3 regions of the Streptomyces sp. NPDC005728 genome follow, and region 3 is predicted to be linked to each of the others. Evidence: riboswitches for the same ligand, from Rfam matches in the RefSeq annotation. Region 3 holds a riboswitch; each other region holds the start of a gene.
What was found. Region 3 has a riboswitch for cobalamin ahead of ABZ471_RS13810 (ribonucleoside-diphosphate reductase subunit alpha). Riboswitches for the same ligand answer to the same signal wherever they lie in the genome.
Positions count from the first base shown of each region.

Region 1: another riboswitch for cobalamin. It lies ahead of metE (5-methyltetrahydropteroyltriglutamate--homocysteine S-methyltransferase); the one in region 3 lies ahead of ABZ471_RS13810 (ribonucleoside-diphosphate reductase subunit alpha).
Region 2: another riboswitch for cobalamin. It lies ahead of cobN (cobaltochelatase subunit CobN); the one in region 3 lies ahead of ABZ471_RS13810 (ribonucleoside-diphosphate reductase subunit alpha).

Region 1 covers NZ_JBEXYL010000191.1:143-7,305, reverse strand. Annotated here, with positions in the region: gene ABZ471_RS46610 (hypothetical protein) at 1-184, opposite strand, end outside; gene ABZ471_RS46605 (threo-3-hydroxy-L-aspartate ammonia-lyase) at 275-1,243, opposite strand; gene ABZ471_RS46600 (PAS domain-containing protein) at 1,254-1,904, opposite strand; gene ABZ471_RS46595 (hypothetical protein) at 1,997-2,455, shown strand; partial or broken gene ABZ471_RS46590 (sugar phosphate isomerase/epimerase and 4-hydroxyphenylpyruvate domain-containing protein) at 2,398-2,796, opposite strand; gene ABZ471_RS46585 (IclR family transcriptional regulator C-terminal domain-containing protein) at 2,707-3,147, shown strand; gene ABZ471_RS46580 (alpha/beta hydrolase) at 3,194-4,090, opposite strand; gene ABZ471_RS46575 (helix-turn-helix domain-containing protein) at 4,208-5,242, shown strand; cobalamin riboswitch at 5,401-5,617, shown strand; partial or broken gene metE (5-methyltetrahydropteroyltriglutamate--homocysteine S-methyltransferase) at 5,770-7,163, shown strand, end outside.
Region 2 covers NZ_JBEXYL010000074.1:3,109-10,641, forward strand. Annotated here, with positions in the region: gene cobN (cobaltochelatase subunit CobN) at 1-1,669, opposite strand, end outside; cobalamin riboswitch at 1,738-1,890, opposite strand; gene cobG (precorrin-3B synthase) at 1,936-3,219, shown strand; gene ABZ471_RS35065 (precorrin-8X methylmutase) at 3,216-3,887, shown strand; gene ABZ471_RS35070 (precorrin-2 C(20)-methyltransferase) at 3,884-5,371, shown strand; gene ABZ471_RS35075 (HoxN/HupN/NixA family nickel/cobalt transporter) at 5,415-6,584, opposite strand; gene ABZ471_RS35080 (cobalt-precorrin-6A reductase) at 6,694-7,458, opposite strand; gene ABZ471_RS35085 (cobalt-precorrin-5B (C(1))-methyltransferase) at 7,477-7,533, shown strand, end outside.
Region 3 covers NZ_JBEXYL010000016.1:25,719-33,251, reverse strand. Annotated here, with positions in the region: gene ABZ471_RS13840 (SDR family oxidoreductase) at 1-298, shown strand, start outside; gene nagB (glucosamine-6-phosphate deaminase) at 422-1,207, shown strand; gene ABZ471_RS13830 (GntR family transcriptional regulator) at 1,431-2,195, shown strand; gene ABZ471_RS13825 (DUF3311 domain-containing protein) at 2,333-2,599, shown strand; gene mctP (monocarboxylate uptake permease MctP) at 2,596-4,206, shown strand; gene ABZ471_RS13815 (GNAT family N-acetyltransferase) at 4,333-4,839, shown strand; cobalamin riboswitch at 4,879-5,016, shown strand; gene ABZ471_RS13810 (ribonucleoside-diphosphate reductase subunit alpha) at 5,142-7,514, shown strand; gene ABZ471_RS13805 (ribonucleotide-diphosphate reductase subunit beta) at 7,514-7,533, shown strand, end outside.

The DNA.
Region 1 (7,163 bases), on a different contig from region 3:
GCGCGAGCCGGTGCGGCAGCAGCAGTTGGAGGGCGACCGCCACCAGGATCACGGCGGTCACCGCCCAGCGCGGCTCACCGCTCGTCGCCCGCCGCCACGCGGGGACCAGATCGCGCTCACCGCTCGCCAGCAGCCGCTCGATCCTGTCCAGGCGGCTCCCGGCGTCGTCCGTGCCTTCGGTCATGGCGAAGATTGTCCCGGGTCGCAGAGGCCGTGTCCGGGCGGGGTGCCCGACCGCCTCCGGGACGGCCGGGTACGGGCTCCGAGCTGCGGGTCAGCCGCCGATGAGCCGGCTGAACCGCTCGGCGTCGATGTTGCCGCCCGAGGCGATGACGCCGATCCGGGGCGGAAGGTCCTCGACGCGTCCGGCCAGGAGGGCGGCCAGGCCGGTGGCGCCACTGGGTTCGAGGACGATCTTCAGACGCTCGAAGGCGAACCTCATGGCGCGGACGATCTCCTCGTCGCTGACAAGGGCGACGGCGTCGACCAGACGCTGGTTGATGCCGAAGGTGATCTCGCCGGGGGTGGAGATCGCCTGGCCGTCGGCGATGGTGCGGGGCACGGGGATGGTGACCCGCTCGCCGCTCTCCAGGGAGCGCTTCGTGTCGTCGCCCGCTTCGGGCTCCACGCCGATCATCCGGATGCCGGGGTGCAGGGCCTTGGCGGCGGTGGCACTGCCGGCGATCAGGCCGCCGCCGCCGACGGGCACGAGGAGCGCGTCGAGTTCCCCGGTGTCCTCGAGGAGTTCCAGGGCGGCGGTGCCCTGGCCGGCGATGACATGGGGGTGGTCGTAGGGCGGGATCAGGACCAGGCCGCGGTCCTCGGCCAGCGCCTCGCCGAGGGCGGTGCGGTCCTGGGTGTAGCGGTCGTACGTCACGATCTGCGCCCCGTATCCCGCGGTCGCCTCCCTCTTGGAGCGGGGGGCGTCCTCGGGCATGAGGATGACGGCGCTGGTGCCCAGTTCGCGTGCGGCCAGGGCGGTGGCCTGGGCGTGGTTTCCGGAGGAGTAGGCGGCGATGCCCTTGGCCAGTTGCTCGGGGGCGAGCTGGGCGGCCGCATTGTAGGCGCCGCGGATCTTGAAGGCGCCGATCCGCTGGAAGTTCTCGCACTTGATGAACACCTCGGCGCCGACGAGTGAGTCGAGCGTGCGGGAGGTGAGTACGGGGGTGCGGTGGGCGATGCCCTTGAGGCGCGCGGCGGCCTCACGGACGTCGTCGAACGTGACGGGCGAAGCGGCAGTCATGAGGGGCCCTTCACTTGGTGTAGTTGTAGACGGTCGCCCGGGACACCCCGAGCAGGTCGGCGATGGCCTGGGCCGCATCACGGGAGTCGAAGTAACCGTCAGTGTGGAGCTGCCGGACGAGCGTCCTCTTGGCCTCCCGGCCCAGCGATCTCGGGGTGCCGCCGCGTTCGGCGGCGAGCGTCTCGACCGTCTGGCGCAGCTCGCGGGCGTTGCGGTCCCGCAGTGTCTCCAGTGCCTGCTCACCCTGCTCGGTGTCGGTGGCGACGAGGTTGGCCAGGGCGAGTGTGACCGGCGAGAGCACCGAGACGTCCAGGTTCAGACACAGGGCCGCGATGTACTCGCCGGCGCTGTTCTTGATGCCGATCGACGTGCTCTTCGCCGGGCGGCCGTCGGGGAACCGGTTGGGGTAGTTCTGGATGACGCTGGGGTACTGCGGGTCAGCGATGCGGGCCAGCCCCAGCTCGGTTGCGGAGTCGCCGGCCCGGCGGCCGGAGAGGTTGTTCTCGATCGCCCGGATCGCGTGCTGCGGGTCGCGCAGGTCGTGCAGCACCACTTCGCACAGGCCCGGGAACATCCGGCCCAGGGCGACGGCGATCTTCTCCGCTTCGCCGATGAGGTGCTCGTCCGCGGTGGCCGCAGCGGTGCCTCTGACGTGGTCCATGGCGATCTCCCCCGCAGACGTCCATTGATCTCGACCGTTTTGATCTCGACTATTTTTCCAACTCTGGATAATGAGGCTAAACGATCGCTGCCGTGCCGTCCAGGGGCGCCATCGTGCCGCACATGCTCGACGACTCCGTTCTGGGCCTGACCTCGGCCGACGCGGGCTCCATGGGTGGCTGGACCACGTTCCGCGCGGCGAGCGGGAGCAAACCGAGGCCGTCGCCGACCGGAACGTCTGCCCCGGCGTATGAGGCGACCTCTCTACCGCGGCCGGCCTCGTTCTGCGGCCTGCACCTCGTACACGTGGTGAGCACGTGGTTGCCGCAGCTGATCGGCGCACGGGCCGACAGCGGCAACGAGAGCCGGGGCTTGACCGCCTTCGCCCTGGCCAGGCTGGTGGGCGAGCTCGCCGTCACCCTCGTACCGCTCGCCCGGCGCGCCGCCTCGGCAGCGGTTCTCCTGGCTGCCGGCGCCTCCCACCGTCCGGCGGACTACCTCCGCTGGGCGGCCAGCCGGATGGGGGCGTTCGCGGCGCCGTATCCGCGGTAGCCGCCGGTGCGCTGCACGAACTCGAAGAAGACGTGGCCGACCGTCTCCGTGTACCAGTGCCGGAACTCGCCGCCCTGCTCGTCCCGGTCGTAGAGGATGCCGAGTTCGCGGTATGTCTCGACCTCGCCCTCGGGGAATTCGTACCGTGCCCGCAGGTCGTCGTGGTAATTGGCGGGGACGCGCAGCAGGTCGGCGCCCGCCGCGTGGAAGCCGCGCACCGCCGCGACGAGGTCGTCCACGGCGAAGGCCACGTGCTGGGCGCGGGTGCCGGCTTCGTCCGTCGGGCTCGGGGCGAGGTTGCGGACCAGGCGCGGTCCGTCGGCCGCAGCGGACAGGGCGCGGCCGGCGCCTCCTCGAAGGTCCTGCTGCGTGACGTCTCCGAGGCACTCCTGCACCGGGTGGCCGCCGCCTCGCCCCAGGGTGAGGGGCATGCCGCACAGCTGCGGACCTGGGCGGCGGAGGCGACCGAGCGGGGCTACGCCGTCGGCAGCGGCGAGTGGGACGAGGGGCCGACCGCCGTGGCGGTGCCCGTGACCGGCCGCGGCGGCCCGGTCGTCGCGTCCCTCTCCCTCAGCGGCCCCAGCCACCGCTTCCCGTACGAGGCCGTGGAGCGCTTCGCCGCAGAACTCACCCAGGGTGCCCGGCTCATCTCCGACCAGGGCTTCCGTCACCCGCTGGGCAGCGAGGCCTGAACGGACGGGTGTAGACCGCGCCCACCTCGTGAAGGGAGACGCAACTTCACTCGGTGAGGGCACGGCGCAGGACGGCGCCCAGTTCGGCGAGTTGCCGCTGCGAGACGTCGGCGGTCTGGATCGCCAGTGACCCGTGGAAGGTGCCCGGCCACTGGCGCAGCTCGACCGACACGCCCGCCTGCAGCAGGCGCAGCGCGTAGTCGATGCCTTCGTCGCGGTTCGGGTCGAACTCCGCGGTGGCGATGTAGGCCGGTGGCAGACCGGACAGGTCGTCGGCACGCGCCGGAGCGGCGTACGGCGTGGCGGGCTGGGAGCCCAGGTAGTGGCCCAACGCCGCGGCGCGTACGGCACGCGTGTTCCAGGGCGTGTCGGTGAAGTTCCGTGCCGACCATGTCTGTTGGCGGTCGTCGAGGATGGCTTCGTTGAGCAGTTGGAAGCGGATCGGCGGGCCCAGCTGGTCGCGGGCCCGCAACGCCACTGCGGTCGCGAGGTTCGCGCCGGCGCTGTGGCCTCCGACCGCGATCCGGTCCGGGTCGATGCCGAGTTCGGCCGCGTGTTCGTGCGTCCAGGTCAGGACGGCGTAGACGTCGTCCAGGGCGGCGGGGAACCGGTGCTCGGGCGCCAGGCGGTAGTCGACGGTGATCACGACCGCACCGGAGAGGTGGGCTATCGGCGCAGCCCAGTGCTGCTCTGTGTCCAGGTCACCGACGACCCATCCGCCGCCGTGCAGCCAGACGACGGCACCTTGCGCCTGGCGCGGGCGGTACACCCGCACCGGCACGTCCGGATCGGCGGGCACCGTGCGGTCCTCGACCTCCAGTCCCGCGGTGTCCGGCGCCGGCCGCGCGGCGGCGAGCTCGGCGTAGATCTTTCGGTAGGCGACCGGGTCGGTCAGATCGGTACGGGGGAGCAAGGGGATGAATGCTTCGAGTTCGGGATCCATGCCGGACATCCTGACCGGCGCCGCCCCGGAGATCACCCGCCAACTGTCGGGCGTCCCGCCCGGATCACGCACCGATCGGCGCTTCTCCTCCCGGTCATGGGACCCTAACCTCCTGTCATGGAGGCACTGGCCGTACGGCTGTCAGGACTGGACCCGTACGTCGACGGCGCGATCCGCATCGTCGCGTTCTACGACACGCTCATGCGCCGGCGGGTGGATCTCCCGGCGCTCGCCCGGGCCTCGGCGGGCCTGGCCGAGTGCGTGGCCGGGGTCCGACTCCACGGCACCGGACAGGTGATCCGTGTCGCACCCGACGGAAGGCAAGCGTCCGCCCCGCCGTCACCCGCGTCCACCACCGCGCCGATCACCCTCGACGAGGAGGAGATCGGCACGGTGTGGCTGGAACGCCCAGGCCCACACAATCCGCTCGACGAAGTGCTCCTGGACCGGCTCGCCATCGCCGCCGCGGCGGTCGTCGAGCGGTACGGCCCGGCCCGCACCACCATGGCCGACCCCGCCCTCGTCGAACTGGCGATCAGCTCCGACAGCGACGAGGCGGCCCGGGTCAGGGCGCTACGGCTCCTGGGTTTCGCCGCCGGCCTGCCGCTCCACGTCGTCGCCGTACGGTCGCGGCTTCCGCTCGACCAGATCGGCGCCCTGCTCTGCCCGGGCCGCCCGGTGAAGGCGGCATCCCTCGCCGACGTGGGTGTCGTCCTGGCGGCCACAGTGGACCAGGACCGGTTCCCGGCAGGCGTACGCGCGGGCATCGGCGCCGCCGAAAGCCCCGATCGGTCCTGGCGGGAGGCCCGTACCGCCCTCCGCTTCACCACCCCACGCCAACCGGTCGTCCACTACGACGACTTGGGGGCGTTGACGCTGCTCGCCCAGGTATCCCAGGACACCGTACGAGACAACGCCGACGTGGCTGCCATCGCCCGAATGGCGGGCAACCCCGCAGACCTGGAGACGCTGGACACCTACTGCGCCGCCGGCTCCCTACGACGGGCAGCCGATCTCCTTCACCTGCACCACAGCAGCGTCGCCCGCCGACTCGAGCAGATCGGAAAGGTCCTGGACATCGAACTCACCGAACCCACCGGGCTGATGCGGGCAAGACTCGCCCTCACCGCATGGCGGCTGCTCAACGACTGAGAAGGGCCCGCCCAACACTTCTGGGCTCCTCCGAACCGGCAACACCCGACTGCTGGCCCGCGAGACCGGCCGGGGTTTCCACGTCCACGACCGACCCTGAGGCCCGGGGGACGGACCGAATGCAGGGGGTGGCGCCCCGGCAGTGCGCGTCACCCTTTAGGCTTGCTCCTGCAGCTGGTTCGCCCCGTCCGCCAGGCGGGATGCGTCGTAAGAGGGAACCCGGTGGAAATCCGGGACTGCCCCGCAGCGGTGAGCGGGAACGACCGCCGTCATACGCACTGGGTCCGGGAGGGCCTGGGAAGCGACGGCCAGTAGGTGTCCTCGGTGAGGACGTGCCCGCGAGTCCGAAGACCTGCCAACTGCCCGCGTATGAAGCACTCGTGCGCGGACATCCCGGTGACCTCGAGGGCGGGTCGGCGTACACACCGAACGGACGGCGCCTGGCCGCTGCCGTCCGGTGCGTCACCCCTTCGCGCTCTCGTCCCGTCCCCGGGATCTCAGGGATTCATCTCGCGAAGGAGATCTCCGTGACCATCAAGTCCGCAGCCGCGGCAGCACGGTCCACCGTGTACGGCTACCCCCGTCAGGGACAGAGCCGCGAACTGAAGAAGGCGATCGAGGGCCACTGGAAGGGCCGCGTCACCGCCGACACCCTGCGCGCCACCGCCGCCGAACTGCGCCGCACCCACTGGCGGCAGCTGGCGGACGCCGGCATCGACGAAGTGCCGACCGGCGACTTCTCGTACTACGACCACGTGCTCGACACCACCGTCATGGTCGGCGCGATCCCCGCACGCCACCGGGACGCCGTGGCCGCCGACCCGCTGGCCGGATACTTCGCGATGGCCCGCGGCACCCAGGACGCGGCGCCGCTGGAGATGACCAAGTGGTTCGACACCAACTACCACTACCTGGTCCCGGAGCTGGGCCCGGAGACGGTGTTCGCGGCCGACGCCTCGAAGCAGGTCGCGGAACTCAAGGAGGCCCTCGCCCTGGGACTCAAGGCCCGGCCCGTTCTCGTGGGCCCTGTCACCTACCTGCTGCTCGCCAAGCCCGCGCCGGGCGTGGCCGCCGGCTTCGACCCGCTCACCCTCCTCGACCGGCTGCTTCCGGTGTACGCCGAGGTCCTCGCCGACCTGCGCGCGGCAGGTGCCGAGTGGGTCCAGCTGGACGAGCCCGCCCTGGTCCAGGACCGCAGCCCGGCCGAGCTGAACGCAGCGGCCCGCGCCTACCGCGATCTCGGTGCCCGCAGCGACCGGCCCAGGCTGCTGGTCGCCTCCTACTTCGGGCCGCTCGGCGAGGCCCTGCCGGTGCTGGCCAAGGCACCGGTGGACGGACTCGCGCTGGACTTCACCGAGGCGGCCGCCGCCAACCTGGACGCCCTCGCGGCCGTCGGCGGGCTGCCCGGCAAGCGCCTGGTCGCCGGTGTCGTCAACGGCCGCAACGTCTGGGTCAACGACCTGGAGAAGTCCCTGGCCACGCTCGGCACCCTGCTCGGCCTGGCCGATCGGGTGGACGTCTCGGCCTCCTGCTCCCTCCTGCACGTCCCCCTCGACGCCTCGGCGGAGCGGGACATCGAGCCGCAGATCCGGCGCTGGCTCGCCTTCGCCCGGCAGAAGACCGCCGAGATCGTCACCCTGGCCCGCGGACTCACCCGTGGCCCGGACGCCATCGCCGCCGAACTGTCCGCCAACCGAGCCGACCTGGCCTCCCGCGCCGGCTCCCCCATCACCCACGACCCGGCCGTCCGCGCCCGCGCCGCCGCCGTCACCGAAGCGGACGCCCGCCGCTCCCAGCCGTACCCCGAGCGGTACGCGGCCCAGCGCGCACACCTGCAGCTGCCGCTGCTGCCGACGACGACCATCGGCTCCTTCCCGCAGACCGGCGAACTGCGCACCGCACGCGCCGACCTGCGCGCCGG
Region 2 (7,533 bases), on a different contig from region 3:
CGTCGGGGCCGCAGGCGGCCGACAGGCCTGCGTTCTTGCCGGGCAGCCACTCCAGGTTGCCGTGCTTGCCCAGGTGGATCATCGCGTCCGCGCCGAATCCGCCGTCCGACTGCGGAGCGGCGATCCAGCGGTATGCGGCGAGGTAGTGGTGGGAGGGCGGCAGATCCGGGTCGTGGTAGATGGCGATCGGGTTCTCGCCGAAGCCGCGCGGGGGCTGGATGAGGATCAGCAGGTTGCCGAAGCGCAGGGCCGCCAGGACGATGTCGCCCTCGCGGTTGCGGCTGCGGTCGACGAACATCTCGCCGGGCGCGGGGCCCCAGTGCTCCTCCACCGCCGTGCGGAGTTCCTTGGGGAGCGTGGCGTACCAGCGTCGGTAGTCCGCGGCCGGGATACGTACCGGGTTGCGGGCCAACTGCTCCTCGGTGAGCCAGTCCTGGTCGTGGCCGCCCGCCTCGATGAGCGCGCGGATCAGCTCGTCGCCGTCGCCGGAGGCCAGTCCGGGGACGTCGGTGTCGCCGAAGTCGTAGCCCTCGTCGCGCAGGCGGCGCAGCAGGGCGACGGCGCTGGCAGGGGTGTCCAGTCCGACCGCGTTGCCGATGCGGGAGTGCTTGGTCGGGTACGCGGACAGGACGAGTGCGAGCCGCTTGTCGGCGGACTGGATGTGGCGAAGTCGGGCGTGGCGTACGGCGATTCCGGCGACGCGGGCCGCGCGCTCGGGGTCGGCGACGTAGGCGGGCAGGCCGTCGGCGTCGATCTCCTTGAAGGAGAACGGGACGGTGATCAGGCGGCCGTCGAACTCGGGTACGGCAATCTGGCTGGCCGCATCCAGCGGGGAGACTCCCTCGTCGTTCTCCTCCCAGGCGGAACGCGAGGCGGTCAGGCACAGCGCCTGGAGGATCGGTACGTCGAGGGCGGTGAGCGCGCCCGCGTCCCAGGACTCGTCGTCGCCGCCGGCCGATGCCTCGGCGGGTTTGGTGCCGCCGGCTGCCAGGACGGTGGTGACGATGGCGTCAGCGGCGCGGAGTTCGTCGATCAGCTCCGGCTCGGGGGCGCGCAGGGAGGCGACATACAGGGGCAGGGGCCGGGCACCCGCGTCTTCGATGGCGTCGCACAGGGCGTGAACGAAGGCCGTGTTGCCGCTCATGTGGTGAGCGCGGTAGTAGAGCACGGCAACCGTCGGACCATCGGTCGGCTGATCCGGGAGCTCCAGCGGGCCCCAGGTCGGCGCAGGCGCGGGCCCCTCGAAGCCGTGGCCGGTGAGCAGGACCGTGTCCGAGAGGAACCGGGCGAGCTGTTGCAAGTTGGCGGGGCCGCCGTGGGCGAGGTAGGCGTGGGCCTCGGCGGCGATGCCGACGGGGACGGTGGAGGCGGCCATCAGCTGGGCGTCGGGGGCCTGTTCGCCGGTCAGGACGACCACCGGGCGCCCGTCGGCGAGCAGCAGGTCGAGGCCGTCCTGCCAGGCGCGAATCCCGCCGAGGAGGCGTACGACCACCAGGTCGACGCCGTCGAGGAGGGCGGGGAGGTCGTCCAGGACGAGGCGGGACGGGTTGGCGAAGCGGTAGGCGACCGGGCCATCGGCCGCACGGGCGCTGAGCAGGTCGGTGTCGGACGTCGACAGAAGCAGGATCTCGCGGGCGTGCGGGGCACGCTCCCCGGACGGAGTGGGCATGCGGCGCCTGGCCTTCCTCGGGGTCCGCGCCCCGGGCGGTGTCGGAATGGGTCTCCCCTGCTCGGACGAACCCGAGGTGCGGGGAAGGGAAGTTCCTGGCTCACCCGACCCCTGGGGGCGGGCTCACAGTGGCGGGACCGCGCCGGATTCGCACCGGGCTTCCTCCCCTGTCGCCGTCGTGGCGGTCGTGGACCGGATGATCCACCGAGGAGCATAGTAAGGGCCACGGAAGTAGAGCGGGGCATACATTCGGTGTGATCGTAGGTATGCTCACCGCCATGCCCTCGGCTGCCCTTCCTCCATCACCCCAGGCCACACCGGCTTCACGCGACCGCGGTGACGCCTGCCCGGGGTCGTTGCGCTTGCATGCGGCGGACGACGGGGCGCTGGCGCGCATCCGGGTCCCCGGAGGCGTGCTGACCACCCGTCAGGCCAGGGTGCTCGGACAAGCGGCCCGCGAGCTGGGGGACGGCAGCCTGCATCTGACGTCACGCGGCAACGTGCAGCTGCGGGGGCTGCCAGACGAGTGCGGTGCGGAGCTGGCGGAGGTGCTGGACGCGGCCGGGTTGTTGCCCTCGCGGGAGCACGAGCGGGTGCGCAACGTCGTCGCTTCGCCCCTGTCCGGTCTCGACGGCGACGGCCGGCAGGACGTACGGCCCTGGCTGACGGCCCTGGACGCGGACTTGTGCGCGAGCAGGGCAGCGAGGGGGCTGTCGGGACGGTTCCTGTTCGCCCTGGACGACGGACGGGGCGATGTGGCCGGCCTTGGTGCCGATGTCACGCTGCGGGCGACTGCGGACGGGGGCGCGTGGCTCGCTCCCGGGGCGGTCCGTGTGGCTGCCGGTGACGCGTCGCGGGCTGCGCTGGTGGCTGCCGAGGTGTTCCTGGAGGCAGCACGGTCGCACGGGACGAAAGCCTGGCGGGTATCCGAACTTGCCCTACCCGAAAGCGAGATTGATCGTCTGGTCCGTAGCCGTCTGGTCGCTGAGCAAATCGGCCACGAGGAGCAGCCTGAGCCTGTCGGCGTCGCTGATGGCCCTCCTCCGGGAGTCGTCGGTGCAGCCCTGTCCGTGCACGTTCCGCTGGGACGGCTCTCTGCCCACCAGTGGGAGGAGTTGGCGCACGTCTCCGGCACCGAGCTGCGGTTGACCCCCTGGCGTGGTGTCGTCGTCCCCACCTCGGGTACGACCGCCGCGCAGGATGCCGAGTCGCTCGCCCGTCTCGGCGCAGCCGGACTCGTCACCGACCCCGCATCCCCCTGGCTGCGTGTAGGCGCCTGCATCGGCCGGCCCGGATGCGCCAAGGCACACGCCGACGTACGAGCGGCCGCGGCCCAGGCCCTTGATGCAGCAGGCAGTCAGAGCCTCCCCCTGTACTGGTCCGGCTGTGAACGCCGCTGCGGGCATCCCCATGGGAACCACGTCGACGTGGTCGCGATGCCGGGCGGCGGATACCGACTGTCGGCCACCGCAGCCGGCCAGAACGAGCGAACCGTCTCCGCAGGAGATCCCTCCCAGATCCACGCCGCCCTGGCGGCGATCACCTCATGAGCCGTACGACGACCGAGAGCAGCGAGAAGAGCACTGTGACCACCCACGTCTACGAGAAGGACGGAGCGGCGATCTACCGCCAGTCCTTCGCCACCATCCGCGCGGAAGCGGACCTCGCGGGCCTGCCCGCCGACGTCAGCCAGGTCGCGGTGCGCATGATCCACGCCTGCGGGATGGTCGACCTCGTCCGGGACCTGTCCTACACGCCCGCAGTCGTGGCGCGTGCCCGCGAGGCCTTGCGCGCCGGGGCCCCGATCTTCTGCGACGTGCAGATGGTGGCCAGCGGCGTGACCCGCAAGCGGCTGCCCGCGGACAACGACGTGCTCTGCACGCTGTCCGACCCGGCCGTTCCGGAGCTGGCCGCGAAGATGGGCACCACGCGCAGCGCGGCAGCGCTGGAACTGTGGCGCGACCGGCTGGACGGCGCGGTCGTCGCCGTCGGCAACGCGCCCACCGCCCTCTTCCGCCTCCTGGAGATGATCGAGGAGGGCGCTCCCCGGCCCGCCGCCGTCATCGGTGTCCCGGTGGGCTTCGTGGGTGCCGCCGAGTCCAAGGACGCACTGGCCGCGCATCCGTCCGGCCTGGAGCACCTGGTGGTGCGCGGCCGTCGCGGTGGCAGCGCCATCGCCGCCGCCGCGGTCAACGCGATCGCAAGCGAGGAAGAGTGAGCGGCAAGCTGTACGGGGTGGGACTCGGCCCCGGTGACCCCTCTCTGATGACCGTGCGGGCTGTCGAGGTGATCGCCGAGGCGGACGTGGTCGCGTACCACAGCGCACGGCACGGGCGGTCCATCGCCCGCTCGATCGCGGCGAAGCACCTGCGCGCCGACCACATCGAGGAACCGCTGGTCTATCCGGTCACGACGGAGACCACCGACCACCCCGGCGGTTACCGGGGTGCCATGGAGGACTTCTACGCCGAGGCATCGACCAGGCTGGCGGCGCATCTCGACGCCGGCCGGACGGTGGCGGTGCTCGCCGAAGGCGATCCGCTCTTCTACGGCTCCTACATGCACATGCACAAGCGGCTCGCCGACCGCTACGACACCGAGGTCGTCCCCGGTGTCACCTCGGTGTCGGCCGCCGCGGCCCGCCTGGGCGCACCGCTCGCCGAGGGCGAGGAGGTGCTGACCATCCTGCCGGGCACCCTGCCCGAGGAGGAGCTGACCGCGCGGCTCGCCTCGACGGATGCGGCGGTGGTGATGAAGCTCGGGCGGACCTTCCCCAAGGTACGCCGTGCACTGGAGAGTTCGGGGCGGCTGGGCGAGGCCCGGTACGTGGAGCGGGCCACCATGAGCAAGGAGCGCGTCGCCGAACTGGCAGACGTGGACGCGGAGTCGGTGCCGTACTTCTCGGTGGCCGTCCTGCCGAGCCGGGTGGACGCCGAACCGCCCGCACGGGAGCGGGGCGAAGTGGTCGTGGTCGGCACGGGTCCCGCCGGTCCGCTGTGGCTGACGCCCGAGACGCGAGGTGCGCTGGCCGCCGCTGACGACCTGGTCGGCTACACGACCTACCTCGACCGGGTCCCCGAGCGGGCGGGCCAGGCCCGGCACGGCTCGGACAACCGGGTGGAGGCCGAGCGCGCCGAGTTCGCCCTGCAACTGGCCCGGCAAGGGCGGCGGGTGGCCGTGGTCTCCGGCGGCGACCCGGGGATCTTCGCGATGGCCACCGCTGTCCTGGAGGCGGCCTCTCAGCCCGAGTACCTGGATGTAGCTGTGCGTGTGCTGCCGGGCGTGACCGCCGCCAACGCGGCCGCCGCACGAGCTGGCGCCCCCCTCGGCCACGACTACGCCACCATCTCCCTGTCCGACCGGCTCAAGCCGTGGGAGGTCATCGCGGAGCGGCTGCGCGCGGCGGCTTCCGCCGACCTGGTGCTGGCCCTGTACAACCCCGGCTCGCGCAGCCGTACCTGGCAGGTGGGCAAGGCCCGGGAGCTGCTGCTGGAGTACCGGGAGTCGGACACGCCGGTGGTGGTCGCGCGGGACGTGGGCGGCTCGGGTGAGCGGGTACGGATTGTGCGGCTGGGCGAGCTGGATCCGGCCGAGGTCGACATGCGCACGATCCTGCTGGTCGGTTCCTCACAGACACAGGTGGTACGACGGGGAGACGGCGAGGAGACCGTCTGGACCCCTCGCCGGTATCCGGAGGCGTGAAGGTGAGCGGCGCCGCTACGTTCGTGCGGCGCCGCGACCGGCTCTACTCGGCGTGCTCCTGAGCCGTGGCCGGCTGGGCCAGGCCCGCCGTCCACTTCTCTTCGATGCGGCCGAACTTCCACACCAGCAGGGCGACGGCCCAGGTGGCGAAGAACAGACCGACGATGACGTAGCCGATGATGTTGAGGTCCAGCTCGGAGACCCAGTCCCAGAACGGGCCGTGCAGGTCGGCCTTCTCGGCGATCAGGCCGAGGAGTTCGACGGTGCCGATGATCAGGGCGACGGCGACGGAGAGGCCGGTGATGGTGAGGTTGTAGTAGACCTTGCGGACCGGCTTGGAGAACGCCCAGCCGTAGGCGAAGTTCATGAACGAGCCGTCGATGGTGTCCAGCAGGGACATGCCGGCCGCGAACAGGATCGGCAGGCACAGGATCGCGTACCAGGGCAGGCCGGAGGCGGCGCCCGAACCGGCCAGGACCAGCAGCGCGATCTCGGTCGCCGTGTCGAAGCCGAGACCGAAGAGGACACCCAAGGGGTACATCTGCCAGGGCTTGGTGATCGACTTCATGACCCGGCCGAGGAGCCGGTTCATGAATCCTCGGTTGTTGAGCTTCTCCTCCAGGGCGGCCTCGTCGAAGTGGCCGGAGCGCATCTCCCGGAAGACCTTCCAGATCCCGGCCATGATCACCAGGTTGATGATCGCGATGACGTAGAGGAAGGTCCCGGAGACGGTCGTACCGATCCAGCCGGTGATGCTGTGCAGCTCGGAGTTGTCGTTCTCGACGGGACCGGCCAGCGCCTTCACGCCCAGGGAGAGCAGGAAGGCAAGGGCGAAGACGATGGTGGAGTGGCCGAGGGAGAACCAGAAGCCGACCGACATCGGCCGCTGTCCCTCATTCATCAGCTTCCGGGTGGTGTTGTCGATGGCGGCGATGTGGTCGGCGTCGAACGCGTGACGCATGCCGAGGGTGTAGGCGGTGATGCCGATACCTATACCGAAGGTCTTGGTGCCCAGGCTGTAGTGCTCGGGAGCGACGATCGCCACCAGCGTGAACCAGCCGATGACGTGCAGCGCCAGGATGAAGGCGGCCATCCCGCCAACCCTGGCCCATTCCTTGCGGGTCATCGACGTGCGGATGCGGTGCCACGAGATGCCGCGGCCGGCGGCCGGAGCGGTCGGCCGGGCGGACGCGGAATCAGGAGCGGTGGTCATGGGGCGTGACCCTTACTGTTCGGCGAGCGGCTGTTTTCAGCCGCGGCTCCTAGGTTTCTGCGAATAGGTTGCAGCTACAAGACGGCCGCAGTAAAGCCCATGCCAGGTTTCAGTCAATGGCTCGAAAAGGCCGCTGCTCAAGGCGCTCGCCGACCCATCGAACCGCATGCTCGGGATCGGGCACGACGGGCACGCCCTCCGGAACCGGTGGCCTGCGGACCACGACGACAAGCACCCCGGCCTCGCGGGCAGCGGTCAGTTTCGGCGCGGTGGCCGCTCCGCCGCTGTCCTTCGTGACGACGATGTCGATGCGGTGGCGCCGCAGCAGCTCTCGCTCCCCGTCGAGAGTGAAGGGACCGCGGTCGAGCAGCACCTCCATGCGGGCCGGGTGCGGGGGCTCGGGTGCGTCCACGGACCGGACGAGGAACCACAGGTCGTCCAGGTGCGCGAAGGCGGCCAGGCCCATGCGCCCGGTGGTGAGGAACACCCGTCGGCCGAGTGCGGGCAGTGACCGCGCGGCTTCCTCCAGCGAACCCGCCTCGTGCCACCGGTCGCCCTCGACGGGGACCCAGCCGGGCCGGCGCAGGGCGAGCAAGGGAACATGGGTGTCGGCAGCGGCCTGTGCCGCGTTGAAGCTGATCGTCTCGGCGAAGGGGTGGGTGGCGTCGACGACCGCGTCGACCGTGTGCTCACGCAGCCACGCCGCCAGTCCTTCCGCCCCACCGAAGCCGCCTACGCGCGTCTCGCCCGGGGGCAGCCGGGGGCTGGCGACCCGTCCGGCGAGGGAGCTGGTCAGTTTCAGCCCGGGGGTGCCGTGGAGCAGTTCGGCAAGGCGGCGGGCCTCGGTGGTGCCGCCGAGGATCAGTACGTGCATGGGAGTTCGGGTCCGTTCATGAGGAGCAGTGAGGGTAGAGGCGTGGGTGAGGCGAGCGGTGCTGGCAGGGCGCAA
Region 3 (7,533 bases):
GATGGCGTACGCGATGACGAAGGGCGCGCTGGACGTCTTCACCCGCGATCTGTCCAAGGTGCTGGGTGCACGCGGCATCACGGTGAACTCGGTGGCGCCCGGCATCATCGACACGGACAACACGGCCGGGTTCCTGCACGGAACGCCGGACGGCTGGGCGCAGGCCGCGTCGGTGTCGGCGCTCGGCCGGGTGGGAACGCCGGCCGACGTGGCGGATGTGGTGGCGTTCCTCGCGTCGGACGCCGGGCGGTGGGTGACGGGGAGCTGGATGGACGCGACGGGGGGTTCACTGACCTAGGAAGAACCGTCCTCCGGCACGCCTTCGGACCCCGAATTCTGTTAGATTGGTCTAAACCACATAGAGACTCTGCTCGGACCTCTCTCCAGATCTCCCGGCCCTCTTCAGAACGGCAGGCCCAGCGTGGAAGTTGTCATCGTTCCGGACGCCGCGGCGGGTGGCGAGCTGATCGCCGAGGCCATGGCCCAGCTGCTGCGACGCAAGCCCGACGCGCTGCTCGGTGTGGCGACCGGCTCCACTCCGCTGCCCATCTACCAGGCGCTGGCCGGCAAGGTGCGCTCCGGCGCCGTGGACGCCTCACGGGCGCGCATAGCCCAGCTCGACGAGTACGTGGGGCTGCCCGCCGAGCACCCCGAGTCCTACCGCTCGGTGCTGCGCCGGGAGGTACTGGAGCCGCTCGGGATCGGAATGGACGCCTTCACGGGGCCGGACGGCACGTCCAAGGACGTCCAGGCGGCATGCGAGGCGTACGACCGGGCGCTCGCCGAGGCCGGCGGCGTGGACCTCCAGCTGCTCGGGATCGGCACGGACGGACACATCGGGTTCAACGAGCCGTGCTCCTCGCTCGCCTCGCGCACCCGGATCAAGACGCTGACCGAGCAGACCCGGATCGACAACGCGCGCTTCTTCGACGGCGACATCGAGCAGGTGCCGCACCATGTGATCACCCAGGGCATCGGCACCATCCTGGAGGCCCGGCACCTGGTGCTGCTCGCGACGGGCGAGGGCAAGGCGGACGCGGTCGCCGCGACCGTCGAGGGACCGGTCGCGGCCGTCTGCCCGGCCTCCGCGCTCCAGCTGCATCCGCACGCCACGGTGGTCGTCGACGAGGCCGCCGCGTCCAAGCTCAAACTGGCCGACTACTTCCGGCACACCTACGCCAACAAGCCGGACTGGCAGGGGATCTAGACATGGGGGCGGGACAGCCGTCCCGGAGTTGGCGGCGGCATCGAGGCACCGTCGCCGCCAGCCCTGCGCCCTGTTGGACTAGACCAACAGCGGGTCCGACGGTATATAGAGGAGATCACGGAGCGTGCGGGTGGATCCCTGACACGGCAAGCCGTGCCACGATGTGAGCCGTGGCCGATGGGATGTCGGTCGCTTTCGGCATCAGGAGCCGGGAAGGCAGAGCATGAGCACCGACGTCGGCAGTGCGGAGAACGAGGCAGGGACGACCGTCCGTACCGCGCGCGTGCCCAAGTACTACCGCTTGAAGAAGCACCTGCTCGACATGACGGAGACACAGGCGCCGGGCACGCCGGTCCCGCCCGAGCGCACGCTGGCGGCCGAGTTCGACACCTCCCGCACCACCGTCCGCCAGGCCCTGCAGGAACTCGTCGTCGAGGGCCGGCTCGAACGCATCCAGGGCAAGGGCACCTTCGTCGCCAAGCCGAAGGTCTCGCAGGCACTGCAGCTCACCTCGTACACCGAGGACATGCGCGCCCAGGGCCTGGAGCCCACCTCGCAGCTGCTGGACATCGGCTACATCACCGCCGACGACCGGCTTGCCGAGCTGCTCGACATCACGGCCGGCGGACGCGTGCTGCGCATCGAGCGGCTGCGCATGGCCAACGGCGAGCCGATGGCGATCGAGACCACCCACCTGTCGGCCAAGCGCTTCCCGGCCCTCAGGCGCTCGCTGGTGAAGTACACCTCCCTGTACACCGCCCTCGCCGAGGTCTACGACGTCCATCTCGCCGAGGCCGAGGAGACCATCGAGACCTCGCTGGCCACCCCGCGCGAGGCAGGCCTGCTCGGCACCGACGTGGGCCTGCCGATGCTGATGCTCTCCCGCCACTCCCTGGACCACGAGGGCAAGCCGGTGGAGTGGGTGCGCTCCGTCTACCGAGGCGACCGGTACAAGTTCGTGGCGAGGCTCAAGCGCCCTCAGGACTGACCTGAGTTGGCGTCTTCACATCACAGACCCGAAATCGACATACCGATATGCGGACGAGGTCTTCCGCTGCGCTGACACCGTCACCTAGATTGCCTGCGCATTACAACAGATGATCAGCAAGGGGACGGAGCCGTGGCATGTCCGAAACACCCGAAGTGAGACCACCGGTCGTGACACCGGTCCGCGTGATCATCGGTCTGTGTCTCGTCGCGCCCTTCGCGGCGATGCTGTGGGTGGGCTCGTACGGCAAGACGGATCCCGCGTTCATCGGGATCCCGTTCTTCTACTGGTACCAGATGCTGTGGGTCGTCATCTCCACCGCACTCACGATGCTCGCCTACAAGCTGTGGCAGCGTGACCAGAGCGCCCGCAAGGCCACGCAGGACGAGGGAGCGACCCGATGAAGGACGGCGTCAACGGCGTCGCGCTCGGCGTCTTCATCTTCTTCTTCCTGGCCGTCACGGTCATGGGCTTCCTGGCCGCGCGCTGGCGCCGGCCCGACAACGAGCAGTCGCTGGACGAATGGGGCCTGGGCGGACGGTCGTTCGGCACCTGGATCACCTGGTTCCTGCTCGGCGGCGACCTGTACACGGCGTACACCTTCGTCGCCGTACCGGCGGCGATCTACGCGGCGGGCGCGGCCGGCTTCTTCGCGGTGCCGTACACGATCCTGGTCTACCCGCTGATCTTCACCTTCCTGCCCCGCCTGTGGTCGGTCTCGCACAAGCACGGCTACGTGACGACCTCGGACTTCGTGCGCGGCCGCTTCGGTTCCAAGGGCCTGTCGCTGGCCGTGGCGGTCACCGGCATCCTGGCGACGATGCCGTACATCGCGCTCCAACTGGTCGGCATCCAGGCCGTGCTGGACGTGATGGGCGTCGGTGGCGGCGAGAACACCAACTGGTTCGTCAAGGACCTGCCGCTGCTCATAGCCTTCGGCGTGCTGGCCGCGTACACGTACTCGTCGGGTCTGCGGGCCCCCGCGCTGATCGCGTTCGTGAAGGACACGCTGATCTACATCGTCATCGCGGTGGCGATCATCTACATCCCGATCAAGCTGGGCGGGTTCGACGACATCTTCGCCAAGGCGGGCGAGAAGTTCACGAAGGCGGGTGCGGGCGGGCTCGTGCCGGCCCCCGCGGGCCAGTGGACGTACGCCACGCTGGCGCTCGGTTCGGCGCTCGCGCTGTTCATGTACCCGCACTCGATCACCGCGACGCTGTCGTCCCGGAGCCGTGAGGTGATCCGGCGCAACACCACGATCCTGCCGCTGTACTCGCTGATGCTGGGCCTGCTCGCACTGCTCGGCTTCATGGCGATCGCGGCCGGGGTGAAGGTCACCAACGGACAGCTGGCGATCCCGCAGCTGTTCGAGGACATGTTCCCGGACTGGTTCGCGGGCGTGGCCTTCGCGGCGATCGGCATCGGCGCCCTCGTGCCCGCGGCCATCATGTCCATCGCGGCGGCGAACCTGTTCACCCGCAACATCTACAAGGACTTCATCAGGCCCGACGCCACGGCCGAGGAGGAGACCCGGGTCTCCAAGCTCGTGTCCCTGCTGGTGAAGGTGGGCGCGCTGGTCTTCGTCCTGACGATGGACAAGACGGTCGCCATCAACTTCCAGCTGCTGGGCGGCATCTGGATCCTGCAGACCTTCCCGGCCCTGGTCGGCGGCCTGTTCACACGCTGGCTCCACCGCTGGGCGCTGCTCGCCGGCTGGGCGGTCGGCATGGTCTACGGCACGGTCGCCGCGTACGGGATCGCCTCGCCGACGCAGAAGCACTTCGGCGGCAACTCCAAGGAGATCCCGGGCATCGGGGAGATCGGTTACATCGGTCTGACCGCGTTCGTGCTGAACGTCGTCGTCACCGTCGTCCTCACCTTCGTCCTGAAGGCCGTGAAGGCCCCCGAGGGTCTCGACGAGACCAGGCCGCAGGACTACACGGCGGACGCGGGCGACCCGGGCGTCGAGGTGGAGCTTCCGCCCGCCACGGCAGGAAGCACCCACTAGAGCCGCGCAGAGCGGGGCCGTATCGGATACGGCCCCGCCGCGTGGGCGCCACCAGCCACAGAGAACCCGCAGCGGGCCCCCGGAAAGCAGGACCACCGGCGGCCCGCCGTCGTGCACACTCGCACCATGGACATCCTCGTCAGGTCGGCCGAGCCCACCGAATACGCCGCTCTGGGCGAGATCACCGCCCAGGCCTACCTCCAGGACGGACTCCTCGACTTCGGCGAGAGCGACGCCTACCTCGGCGAGTTGCGAGACGTCGCGAAACGGGCCGCCGCGGCGGACGTCCTCGTGGCCGTCCGGAAGGACACGCTCCTCGGCGGCGCCACCTTCGTCCCCTCCGGCGGCCCCATGGCCGACATAGCGGGCCCGGGAGAGGCCGAGATCCGCATGCTCGCGGTCGCGCATGCCGGCCGCGGCCAGGGCGCCGGCGAGGCCCTCGTGCGCGCCTGCATCGACCGGGCACGCCGTACCGCAGGATGCACCCGCGTCGTCCTGTCCACGCAGGGCGCCATGCACAGCGCCCACCGCATCTACGAGCGCCTGGGTTTCGTTCGCACGCCCGAGCGGGACTGGAGCCCCCTTCCCCACCTGGCCGAGATCACTCTCCTCACCTATGAGTTGACCCTCTGAAGCGACAGCGACACAACATCTGGGGGTGACACGACAGCCCGGCACTAGATGTATGCTCGTCCTCGCTGTCGCCGCAGGGGAATCCGGTGCGAATCCGGAACTGTCCCGCAACGGTGTACTTGCGTGCATCCGCACGCCTGTCCAGTCCGAGGACCTGCCGGCAGCGCGCGCCCGGCCGTCCGGTCCGGGTGCCTTCAGACGTCCGGGCCTCGTGGAGTGGGCCGGTGGACGCGACGCCGTGCGCGCTCGTGCTGCCCCCTGCCCTCCGCCAGGCCCCCGTGCCGAGCGAGGGAGAGCCCCACGTGACCATCGCGCCAGCCGCCCCGGCTTCAGCCATCCAGGCGACCGGAGCCCCGGTGGAGACGGACGGTCCTGGTGCCGCGCTGCTGCGGACCCTGACCGAGCTGACCGCCGACCTCCCCGACGCCGACCCCGGCCGGGTCGCCGCGGCCGCGCTGCGGGGCCGGTCCGCGCGCGCGGACGAGACGGAGTTGCGCGAGCTGGCCACCGAGGCGGCCGCCGGACTCATCTCCGAGGACCCCGCCTACTCCCGGCTGGCCGCCCGGCTGCTGACCATCACCATCCGCACCGAGGCCGCCTCGCAGGGCGTGACGTCCTTCACCGAGTCCGTCGCCGTGGGCCACCGCGAGGGCCTGGTCGCCGACCGCACCGCGGAGTTCGTACGGCTGCACGCCGAGCGGCTGGACGCGCTGGTCGACGCGGCCGGCGACGACCGCTTCGGCTACTTCGGCCTGCGCACGCTGCACAGCCGCTACCTGCTGCGGCACCCCATCACCCGCCAGGTGATCGAGACGCCCCAGCACTTCATGCTGCGTGTCGCCGCGGGCCTCGCCGAGGACGACACGGCCCGCTCGGTGGACGAGGTCGCGGCGCTCTACGGGCTCATGAGCCGCCTCGACTACCTGCCCTCCTCCCCCACCCTGTTCAACTCCGGTACGCGGCACCCCCAGATGTCGTCCTGCTACCTCCTCGACTCCCCGCTGGACGAGCTGGACTCCATCTACGACCGCTACCACCAGGTCGCCCGCCTCTCCAAGCACGCCGGCGGCATCGGTCTGTCGTACAGCCGGATCCGTTCGCGCGGCTCCCTGATCCGCGGCACCAACGGGCACTCCAACGGCATCGTCCCGTTCCTGAAGACCCTGGACGCCTCCGTCGCCGCCGTGAACCAGGGCGGCCGGCGCAAGGGCGCGGCCGCGGTGTACCTGGAGACCTGGCACTCCGACATCGAGGAGTTCCTGGAGCTGCGCGACAACACCGGTGAGGACGCCCGCCGTACGCACAACCTCAACCTGGCGCACTGGGTCCCGGACGAGTTCATGCGCCGGGTCAACGCCGACGAGCAGTGGTCCCTGTTCTCCCCGGCGGACGTGCCGGAGCTGGTCGACCTGTGGGGCGAGGAGTTCGACGCGGCCTACCGCAGGGCCGAGGCCGACGGGCTGGCCCGGAAGACCATCCCGGCCCGCGACCTGTACGGCCGCATGATGCGCACCCTCGCGCAGACCGGCAACGGCTGGATGACCTTCAAGGACGCCGCCAACCGCACGGCCAACCAGACCGCCGAGCCGGGCCACGTCATCCACTCCTCCAACCTGTGCACGGAGATCCTGGAGGTCACGGACGACGGCGAGACGGCGGTCTGCAACCTGGGTTCGGTCAACCTCGGTGCGTTCGTGGGCAACGGGGACATCGACTGGGAGCGTCTCGACGAGACGGTCCGCACGGCCGTCACCTTCCTCGACCGCGTGGTCGACATCAACTTCTACCCGACCGAGCAGGCGGGCCGCTCCAACGCGAAGTGGCGTCCGGTGGGCCTGGGCGCGATGGGTCTGCAGGACGTCTTCTTCAAGCTGCGTCTGCCCTTCGACTCGCCCGAGGCCAAGGCGCTGTCCACCCGGATCGCCGAGCGCATCATGCTCGCCGCGTACGAGGCCTCCGCCGACCTGGCCGAGCGCAACGGCCCGCTGCCGGCCTGGGAGAAGACCCGTACGGCCAAGGGCGTGCTGCACCCCGACCACTACGACGCCGAGCTGACCTGGCCCGAGCGGTGGGCGGCGCTGCGCGAGCGGATCGCCGCGGTCGGCATGCGCAACTCGCTGCTGCTGGCGATCGCGCCCACCGCCACCATCGCCTCCATCGCAGGCGTGTACGAGTGCATCGAGCCGCAGGTCTCCAACCTGTTCAAGCGCGAGACGCTGTCCGGCGAGTTCCTCCAGGTCAACTCCTACCTGGTGCAGGACCTCAAGGAGCTGGGCGTCTGGGACGCGCGCACCCGTGAGGCGCTGCGCGACTCCAACGGCTCGGTGCAGGGCTTCGCGTGGATCCCGGCGGACATCCGGGCGCTGTACCGCACGGCGTGGGAGATCCCGCAGCGCGGCCTGATCGACATGGCCGCGGCCCGCACCCCGTTCCTGGACCAGGCACAGTCCCTGAACCTCTTCCTGGAGACGCCGACCATCGGCAAGCTCTCCTCGATGTACGCGTACGCCTGGAAGTCGGGCCTGAAGACGACGTACTACCTGCGCTCGCGCCCGGCGACCCGCATCGCCCGCGCGGCACAGGCACCAGCGACCATCCCCGTCCAGCAGGTGGCCGACCCCGACGCCGTCGCCTGCTCCCTTGAGAACCCCGAGTCCTGCGAGGCCTGCCAGTAATGACCGTCCCGAACACCGA